Regions from separate parts of the Microbispora rosea genome, predicted to be linked through region 2. Evidence: riboswitches for the same ligand, from Rfam matches in the RefSeq annotation. Region 2 holds a riboswitch; the other holds the start of a gene.

Evidence for each region. Region 2 has a riboswitch for glycine ahead of gcvP (aminomethyl-transferring glycine dehydrogenase). Riboswitches for the same ligand answer to the same signal wherever they lie in the genome.
Region 1: another riboswitch for glycine. It lies ahead of gcvT (glycine cleavage system aminomethyltransferase GcvT); the one in region 2 lies ahead of gcvP (aminomethyl-transferring glycine dehydrogenase).

What each region holds. Positions count from the first base shown of each region.
Region 1 is NZ_JBITJO010000004.1:113,432-118,222, reverse strand. It holds gene ACIBK1_RS17835 (L-serine ammonia-lyase) at 1-782, opposite strand, end outside; gene gcvH (glycine cleavage system protein GcvH) at 805-1,197, opposite strand; gene gcvT (glycine cleavage system aminomethyltransferase GcvT) at 1,194-2,285, opposite strand; glycine riboswitch at 2,329-2,424, opposite strand; glycine riboswitch at 2,425-2,522, opposite strand; gene ACIBK1_RS17820 (AfsR/SARP family transcriptional regulator) at 2,581-3,363, opposite strand; gene ACIBK1_RS17815 (gamma-glutamyl-gamma-aminobutyrate hydrolase family protein) at 3,772-4,461, opposite strand; gene ACIBK1_RS17810 (3-oxoacyl-ACP reductase) at 4,472-4,791, opposite strand, start outside.
Region 2 is NZ_JBITJO010000009.1:226,216-231,006, reverse strand. It holds gene gcvP (aminomethyl-transferring glycine dehydrogenase) at 1-2,818, opposite strand, end outside; glycine riboswitch at 3,000-3,092, opposite strand; gene ACIBK1_RS31655 (response regulator) at 3,114-3,809, opposite strand; gene ACIBK1_RS31650 (sensor histidine kinase) at 3,806-4,791, opposite strand, start outside.

The DNA.
Region 1 (4,791 bases), on a different contig from region 2:
AGCGGATCGGTCCCGTCGGCCTCGCTCTGCAGCCGCCGGTAGAGCTGGTGGGCCCGGCGGCGCACCTTGAGGCCGCCCGGCAGGACGCCCTCGCGGCTGGTGCCGCGCCGTACGCACTCGGCCATCACCGCCCACAGGTGCAGCAGGCGGGTCCGGATCTCCTCCTCCGTGCGGCCGAAGGCCTTCTCGTTCTCCATCATCAGGCCGGAGATCGACAGGCCGGTCTCGGCGCAGTGCGCGAGCAGTTCCTGTGCGGTCGTGAAGGCGTACGGCAGCACGGTGTCGTCGGGTTTGATCCGGTCGGCGCCGGTGGCGTTCTCGTCCACCACGAAGCCGCCGCCGACCGAGTAGTAGACCTTCTCGCGCAGCACCGTGTCGTCGGCGTACGCCGTGAACCGCATGCCGTTCGGGTGGTGGGGGAGCGACAGCTTGCGCTCGAAGACGAGGTGCTCCCCGACCACGAACGGGATCTCGTGCACGCCGTACAACGTGACCGTGCCGCTCGCCCGCATCGCCGCCAGCCGTTCGTCGACGGTGTCGACGTCGACCAGCTCGGGCTTGTCGCCGGACAGGCCGAGCAGGACCGCCTTGTCGCTGCCGTGCCCCTTGCCGGTGAGCCCGAGCGAGCCGTACAGGATGGCCTCGACCCGGGTCACCTTCTCCAGCAGCCCGTCCTGGTGCAGCCCGCGGGCGAACTTGTGCGCCGCCGCCATCGGGCCGCCCGTGTGCGAGCTGGACGGCCCGATCCCCACCTTGAACAGGTCGAAGACGCTGATCGCCATTGACCGTCGCCTCTCAGGCCTGTCAGGACTCGCCGGAGGTCAGCGCGGTGTACTCCGCCGCCGACAGCAGGTCGTCCGGCTCCTCCTCCACGCGCACGCGGAACAGCCAGCCCTCGCCGTACGGGTCGGAGTTGACCAGCGAGGGGTTGTCCACGACGGCGGTGTTGATCTCGACGACCTCGCCGCCGACAGGCGCGAAGATGTCGCTCACGGACTTGGTGGACTCCACCTCGCCGACCGCGTCGCCGGCCGCGACGGTCGCGCCGACCTCGGAGTGCACCTCCACGTAAACCACGTCGCCGAGCTGCTCGGCCGCGTACGCCGTGATGCCCACCGTCACGGTGCGGCCGTCCTCAAGCCCGGCCACCCACTCGTGTTCCTTGGTGTAGCTCAGGTCGTCCGGAATGGTGCTCACTTGCTCCTCCTGTAGAAAGGCAGATCGACGACGTCGACCGGTTCTTGGCTGCCCCGGATGTCCACGGCCAGGCCGCCCTTCTCCAAGGCGACCTCGTCGACGTACGCCATGGCGATCGGGCGGCCGAGGGACTGCGACGGGGCCCCGCTGGTCACCTCGCCGACGACGGCGCCCTCGCGGGTGACGGAGTAGCCGTGGCGAGGCACGCGCCGGCCGCGCGCCACCAGCCCGACCAGGCGCCGCTTGGTGCCGTTCTCCGCCGCCCTCTCGAGGGCGGCCTTACCCACGAAGTCGCCGGGCTTGTCGAAGCGGACGACCCGGCCGAGCCCCGCGTCGAACGGCGTGATCGCCGCGCTCAGCTCGTTGCCGTACAGCGGCATGCCGGCCTCCAGGCGCAGCGTGTCGCGGGCCGACAGCCCGGCGGGGACGAGCCCGGCGTCCCCGCCCGCCTCGGCGAGGGCGTTCCACAGCGGCACGGCGTGCTCGTTCGGCACGAAGAGTTCGAAGCCGTCCTCACCGGTGTATCCGGTGCGTGCGATCAGGGCGGGGGTGCCCGCGACGACGCCGGGGACGATGGCGTAGTACTTCAGATCGTCGAGGTCGGCGTCGGTGAGCGCGGTGAGGATCGCGGCGCCGCGCGGGCCCTGCACCGCGACCAGCGCGTACTCGTCCGACCTGTCGGTCACCCGCGCGTCGTAGCCGCGGGCCCTGTCGGCGAGCTCACGGGCGACGAGGGCGTAGTTGGAGGCGTTGGCGACGACCATGTACTGGTCCTCGTCGAGGCGGTAGACGATGAGATCGTCGAGGATGCCGCCGGTCTCGTTCACGATCATGGTGTAGCGGGCGCGGCCGGGCGCGAGGACGCTGAGGTGCCCCACGAGAGCGTGGTCGAGCGCCTCACCCGCCTGCGCGCCGACGACGAAGATCTCCCCCATGTGGGACAGGTCGAACAGCCCCGCGGCCGTGCGCACCGCGTTGTGCTCGGCCGCCTCGCTGCCGTAGCGCAGGGGCATCTGCCAGCCCGCGAAGTCGGTCAGGGTCGCGCCCAGGCTTTCGTGGACACCGCGGAGCGGGGTGGATCGGGACATGCGCACCTCGGAAGGACGGATGCTGCGTTTTGACTATCGGGCATCCTCCCCCTCTGTCATCGGCGCCTGAGAGCTTCGTCCGATCTTTACCGGACTTTCACCTTCGGCGAGGCCTCACGGCCTTCTTTCCAGAGGCCACCTCGCCCGCACGGTCCTTTGCCTTGAGAGGTTCGCGGGGAGGGCTTGCTCCTTCAGGGGCCCTGACCGGATGCCAGGACACTCTCCCGCACGGGATCACTGGTGTGCTGCAAGCCTAGTGGTTCGCCGCCATCCCCGTAACCCGGCCGGACCGCCCTCACAGCCCGTGGGTGGAGTCGCACGGCGGCCGGTGCGCCGCGCGGAGCCGCATGAGGGTGGACGGGAGGTCGTCGCCGGTGAGGATCCGCTGGTGGAGGGCCTGGGTGTCGGAGGACGGCTCGATGCCGAGGCGGTCGACCAGGGTGCGGCGCAGTCGCTGGTAGGACGCCGAGGCGTCGTGGGTGCGGCCCGACCGGTGCAGCGCCAGCATGAGTTGCCGGTGCGGCCGTTCGCGCAGCGGGTGGCGCCCCGCCCATTGAGCCAGGCCGCCGACGATCTCGCGATGGTGCCCGAGTGCCAGCCTGACGTCGAAGAGGTCCTCGGTCACCGCGCGACGGTCCTCGTCGAGCCGATAGGCCCACGCGGAGAGCGCGTCGACATGTCTCATGGCGAGCAGGGCGTCGCCCCGCCACAGGCTCAGCGCGTTCTCGAACATCCTCGCCGCATTGTGGTAATCGCCATTCTCGCGAGCGATTCTGCCTTGCGCCGCGAAATGGTTGAATACTGCAGCATCCACGGATCCCGGCGGCACCGAAAGAAGGTACCCGCCCTCCACGGTGTGCAGCGGAGAAAGGTCGGGGTCGCGCGGCGAGAGCCGCCGCCGCACCTGTGCGATGTAGGTGGTAAGATTCCGCGGCGCCGATTTAGTGGGACGGCCATTCCACAACAGATCGATGAGCCGATCCCGGTGAACCGCGATATTCGGATTGAGCAGGAACAAGGCGAGGAGCTGCCGGTGCCTCGGGGCGAGTCCGGCGATGGCGTCCCCTGAGGGTTTCATGGCCCGGAACGGTCCGAGCACGGCGTATAACACGGTTCCCCCGCACGAAAGCAGCGTGAACGCGCCGACGACGCGGCTTTGATCGCTATTTGACCATATCTCTCTCCGGCGGCTTGCGTCAAAAATATGCCGTTTCTATGTCGGTCACTCCGGCGCTCATAAACGCCGCTCTGTGCACCGCATTGCCCGGCCTCGCACGCGCGGATACGCGGATAACCCAAATGAAATCGGTTACAGATCAAGCTCTGGCCGGCCGTCCATGGCGGCGGTGAGGGAGCGTGACGCCCGATTACCCGGATGATCGGCGCGCGTGCGGCGTAGGGCCCGGAAGGTGCGTATTCCACGCTCAGCGGGCCGCCGCGGCTCTCAGCGACCGGTTCTAAATGACCGGTTCTCAGCGGCGGGTTCTCAGTGGCGGGCGGCGGCCACGAGGGCGTGGAACAGCGGGCCGTCCTCGTCGGCCTCCGGGTGCCACTGGACGGCCAGGGCGAACGCCGCGCCCGTGACCTCGACGGCCTCGATCGTGCCGTCGTCCGAACGGGCGGTCACCTCCAGCCCGTCCGCCAGACGGTCGATCGCCTGGTGATGGTAGTGGGCGGGCGTGAGGTCCTCGCCGTCGTAGATCTTGGCCAAGCCCGGCGAGAGCCGTACGGGGAGGCGGCCGAACGTCCCGGGGGCGGGGGAGTGGGCGGTGTGGCCGACCACGTCGGGCAGGTGCTGGTGGAGGGTGCCGCCCAGCGCCACGTTGAGCACCTGCAGACCCCGGCAGATGCCGAGGAACGGCAGGCCGGTGCGCAGGGCGGCCTCCATCAGCCCGAACTCCGCCTCGTCGCGGAACTCCCGGACGTATCCGGTCTGCGCGGCGGGCGGCGCGCCGTAGCGGGCGGGGTCGATGTCGCCCCCGCCCGCGATGATCAGCCCGTCCAGCCGCCCGGCCAGCGCGGCGGGCTCTCCGGCCGGCGGCAGGATGACCGGCTGGCCTCCCGCCCGCGTGATGTGGTCGACGTACATGTACGGCAGCAGCGCCGCCCGCATGTCCCAGACGGTGAACTTCGCCGGCTCGACGTAGCACGTCACGCCGATCACGGGACGGGCCATGGCATCCCCCTTACAGCGGAGTGACGTACGCGCCGGAGATGCCGCCGTCGACCAGGAACTCCGAGGCGGTGATGAACGACGCGTCGTCGGAGGCGAGGAACGCGACCGCCGCGGCGATCTCCTCGGCCCGGGCGAAGCGGCCGATCGGCACGTGGACGAGACGGCGCTGGGCGCGCTCGGGGTCCTTGGCGAACAGCTCCCGCAGCAGCGGGGTGTCCACAGGCCCGGGGCACAGCGCGTTGACCCGGATGCCCTCGCGGGCGAACTGGACGCCCAGTTCGCGGCTCATCGCGAGCACGCCGCCCTTGGAGGCGGTGTAGGAGATCTGCG
Region 2 (4,791 bases):
CGTACGCCTCCAGAGGCGGGCAGGAGCAGACGAGGTTGCGGTCGCCGTACGCCTGGTCGATGCGGCGCACCGGCGACCAGTACTTGTCGTCCCGCAGACCGGGGACCGGGTAGGCGGCCACCGCCCGCGAGTACGGGTGGGCCCACTCGTCGGCGGTGAGGCACTCGGCCGTGTGCGGGGCGTTGCGCAGCGGGTTGTCGGTCTTGTCGAACTCGCCCGACGCCACCTTCGCGATCTCGCCCCGGATGGCGATCATCGCGTCGGCGAAGCGGTCGAGCTCGGCCAGGTCCTCGCTCTCGGTCGGCTCGATCATGAGCGTCCCGGCGACGGGGAACGACATCGTGGGCGCGTGGAAGCCGTAGTCGATCAGCCGCTTGGCCACGTCGTCCACCGTGACGCCGGTCTCCTTGGTGATCTGGCGCAGGTCAACGATGCACTCGTGGGCGACCAGGCCGTCCCTGCCGGTGTACAGCACCGGGTAGTGCGGCGCCAGCCGCCCGGCCAGGTAGTTGGCCGACAGGATCGCCTGCTCGGTGGCCTGCCGCAGCCCGTCCGCGCCCATCATCCTGACGTACGCCCAGGAGATCGGCAGGATGCCCGCCGAGCCGTACGGCGCGGCCGACACGTGCGCCGGCAGATGCTCGGCGAGGTGGGCCTTGACCGCCACCGGGCCGACGCCGGGACCGCCGCCGCCGTGCGGGATGCAGAAGGTCTTGTGCAGGTTCAGGTGGGAGACGTCCGCGCCGAACTCGCCCAGCTTGGCCAGTCCCACCAGCGCGTTGAGGTTGGCGCCGTCGACGTAGACCTGCCCGCCGGCCTCGTGGACCCGCTCGCAGATCTCGACGATCGTCTCCTCGTACACGCCGTGGGTGGACGGGTAGGTCACCATGATCGCGGCGAGCGCGTCACGGTGCTTGTCGATCTTGGCGGCGAGGTCGGCCAGGTCGACGTTGCCGCTTTCGTCGCAGGCCACCACGACCACCCGCATGCCCGCCATGACGGCGCTGGCGGCGTTGGTGCCGTGCGCCGAAGACGGGATGAGGCAGACGTCGCGGCCGCCCTCGCCCCTGGAGCGGTGATAGGACCTGATCGCCAGCAGCCCGGCGAACTCGCCCTGGGAGCCCGCGTTCGGCTGGATCGACACCCGGTCGTAGCCGGTGACCTCGGCCAGCCAGCCCTCCAGCGTCGCGATCAGCTCGGCGTAGCCCTCGGCCTGCCCCGCCGGCGCGAACGGGTGGATCGCGGCGAACTCCGGCCAGGTGACCGGCTCCATCTCGGTGGTCGCGTTGAGCTTCATCGTGCAGGAGCCCAGCGGGATCATCGAGCGGTCGAGCGCGATGTCCTTGTCCTGCAGCCGCCGCAGGTAGCGCAGCATGGCCGTCTCGGACCGGTGGGAGTGGAACACGGGATGGGTGAGGAAGTCCGAGGTCCGCTGCAGGTCGGCCGGGAGGGCGTCGGAGGTCACCCGGTCGAGGTCCTCGACCACGAGCCCGGACGCGCCGAACGCCGCCCAGACGGCCCGCAGGTGGTCCGTGGTGGTCTTCTCGTCGCAGGCGACGCCGACGTGGTCGGCGTCGGCCAGGCGCAGGTTCACGCCCCGCTCGGCGGCGGCTGCCACGACCTCGGCGGCCCGCCCGGGCACGCGGGCGAGCACGGTGTCGAAGAACTCGTCGTGGACGACCTCCACGCCGCCCTCGCGCAGCCCGGCGGCGAGGACGGCCGCGTGGCGGTGCACCCGCTGGGCGATCCTCTTCAGGCCCTCCGGACCGTGGTAGACGGCGTACATCGACGCCATGACGGCGAGCAGCACCTGCGCGGTGCAGATGTTGCTGGTGGCCTTCTCCCGCCGGATGTGCTGCTCGCGGGTCTGCAGGGCGAGCCGGTAGGCCGTGCGGCCGTCGGCGTCCAGCGAGACGCCGACCAGGCGGCCCGGCATCTGCCGCTGCAGGCCCTCGCGGACGGCCATGTACGCCGCGTGGGGGCCGCCGTAGCCCAGCGGGACGCCGAAGCGCTGGGAGGAGCCGACGGCGATGTCGGCGCCCTGCTCGCCCGGGGACTCCAGCAGGGTCAGCGCCAGCAGGTCGGCCGAGGCCACCAGCAGCGCCCCCTGGGCGTGCGCCCGCTCGGCGACCGCGCGGAAGGACGCCACCCGGCCGCTCGCGCCCGGATACTGGACGAGGACCCCGAAGCACTCGGGCAGCTCGCCGCCGAGGTCGGACTCCACCAGCGTGATGCCGAGCGGCTCGGCGCGGGTCGCCAGCACGGCCTTGGTCTGCGGCAGCGCGTCGGCGTCCACCACGAACACGTCGGTCTTCACCTTGCTCGCCCGCCGGGCCAGCGTCATCGCCTCGGCGGCGGCCGTCGCCTCGTCGAGCAGGGACGCGCCGGCGACGTCGAGGCCGGTGAGGTCCGACACGACCGTCTGGAAGTTCAGCAGCGCCTCCAGCCGCCCCTGCGAGATCTCCGGCTGGTAGGGCGTGTACGCGGTGTACCAGCCGGGGTTCTCCAGCACGTTGCGGAGGACGACACCCGGGGTGATCGTGTCGTGGTACCCGAGGCCGATCATCGAGGTCAGCACCCGGTTGCGCCCGGCGAGGGCGCGCAGTTCCGCCAGGGCCTCGGCCTCCCCCACCGCCTCGGGCAGGTTCAGCGGGCCGCGCGTGCGGATGGCCTCGGGCACGGCCACGGCGAGCAGGTCGGCCACCGACTCGTAGCCGACGACCTCCAGCATCCGGCCGCGGTCGGCCTCGGAGGGGCCGATGTGACGGGTGGCGAACGGCGGAGCGGAAAGATCGCGAAGCGTGGACCGATCGGTCATGACAGGGGCCTCCTGGCGGGTTCGAGACCTGCGGCGACCGCCCGGCGCCCGGTGTGGCGCCGCGGTCGTGAAGCGGTCTCCCCCTCTGTCATCGGACCTGAGAGCTTCACCGGGCCGTCGCGCCCGGCTTTCCCCTTCGGTGAGGCACCGCCTGGCCGGCGGGCCTGCTTTTCAGAGTCGCCTCGTCCGTGCGGTACGGATGCCTGAGAGATTCCGGGGAGGTTTGCTCCTTCGGCGCCCCTTGAAGATCAGGGGTCTCTCCCGCACGAGGTCGTCGGCCGTTCCACTCTACCGGCTACCCCGGATCGGCCCGACTCGCACCCTGCTCGAGATCGGCGCCGAGACCGGCCCGGCGGGCGCGGACGATGGCCTCGGCCCGGTCGGCGACCGCCAGCTTGGCGAAGATGGCGGTGATGTGGTTGCTGACGGTCTTGCCGCTGATGGCCAGATGCCGGGCGATCGCCGCGTTGGACCGGCCGGCCGCGATGAGGTCGAGGACCTCCCGTTCGCGGGCGGTGAGCTCGGGAAAGGGCTCCGGGGCCGGCGCGCGAGAGGCCCCGGCGGCGAAGAAGTCGATGATCCGGCGGGCCACGCTCGGGCCGAAGACGGCGTGTCCGGCCGCGACAGAGCGGACCGCCCGGACGATCTCCTCCTGCTTCGCGCCCTTGACCAGGTATCCGAAGGCTCCGGCACGCATCGCGGCGAACACCGACTCGTCGTCCTCGAACATCGTGAGCACGAGCACCCGGGTGGCGGGCACCGCGCGCGCGATGGCCCTGGTGGCCTCCACCCCGTTGACGCCCGGCATGTGCAGGTCCATGACCACGACGTCGGGGCGCGTGAGCTGCACCTCACGACGGGCGGCGTCGCCGTCGCCGGCCTCGCCCACCACCTCGATGTCCGGCAGCGACGTCACCAGGGCACGCAGGCCTTCCCGCATCAGCGGGTGATCGTCGACGACGACGATCCTGATCGGTTCCCCGGCGCTCATGTCTGCTCCAGTGGAAGGCGGGCGTGGACGCGGCCGCCGCGGTCGGTGGGGCCGGCGGTGAGCGTACCGCCCAGTTCGCCGGCCCGCTCGTGCATGGAGCGCAGACCGACGCCGTGCGGCCACGCTCCGGCGCCCCCGGAGCCGTCGTCGCTCACCTCCACATGCAGGGCGGCGTGGTCGGCGCGCAGGGAGACCCGGCACGCCGTCGCCCCGCCGTGGCGCAGCGCGTTGGTGACCGCCTCGGTGGCGATGCGATAGGCGGCCACCTCCACCCCGGCGGGCAGCGGCGGCAGGTCGTCCGGGGCGTCGATCGTGACCACGTACCCGGCGTGCTCGCGCCGCCACGAGTCGTGGGCGCGCTGGCGGAGCGCGCCCAGCAGTCCGAGCTCGTCGAGGGCGGGCGGCCGCAGGTTGTAGACGAGCCGGCGGATATCGGCGATCGCGGCGGTCAGGTCGGCGCGCAGGTCGAGCAGGAGCCGTGCGCTCCGCTCGGGATCAGTGTGACGCAGGTTGTGGGCCGCGTCGGCCTTGAGGGTCACCGCGGTGAGCACGGTGCCGAGGCCGTCGTGCAGATCGCGGCGCAGCCGCCGGCGTTCCTCCTCCCGCGCGGCCACGATGCGCGTGCGGGACTCGCCCAGTTGCTCGGACAGGCGCACCGCCTGCAGGGCCAGGCCGACCGGGGCGGCCAGCAGTTCCAGGGCGCGCCGGTCGGCGCCGGACAGCCGGCTCTCCCCCGCCCTCAGCCCGACGAGCAGGTCTGCGGGCGGCCCGTCGGCCACCTCCAGCGACACCGTGTGCCGCCGCCGCGGTGACCGGCCGTACGTCGCGACCAGCCGCCCGTCGGAGGCGACTGCAGCGTACGGCAGCCGCAGCGCCTCGCACACGGCTCGCAACACCCCGTCCAGGCCGGCGCCGAGCCGCAGGCCGACCCGGGCGGCGGCCGCCACAGGATCGCGGCGCTGGCCGTACATGACCCGGTCCA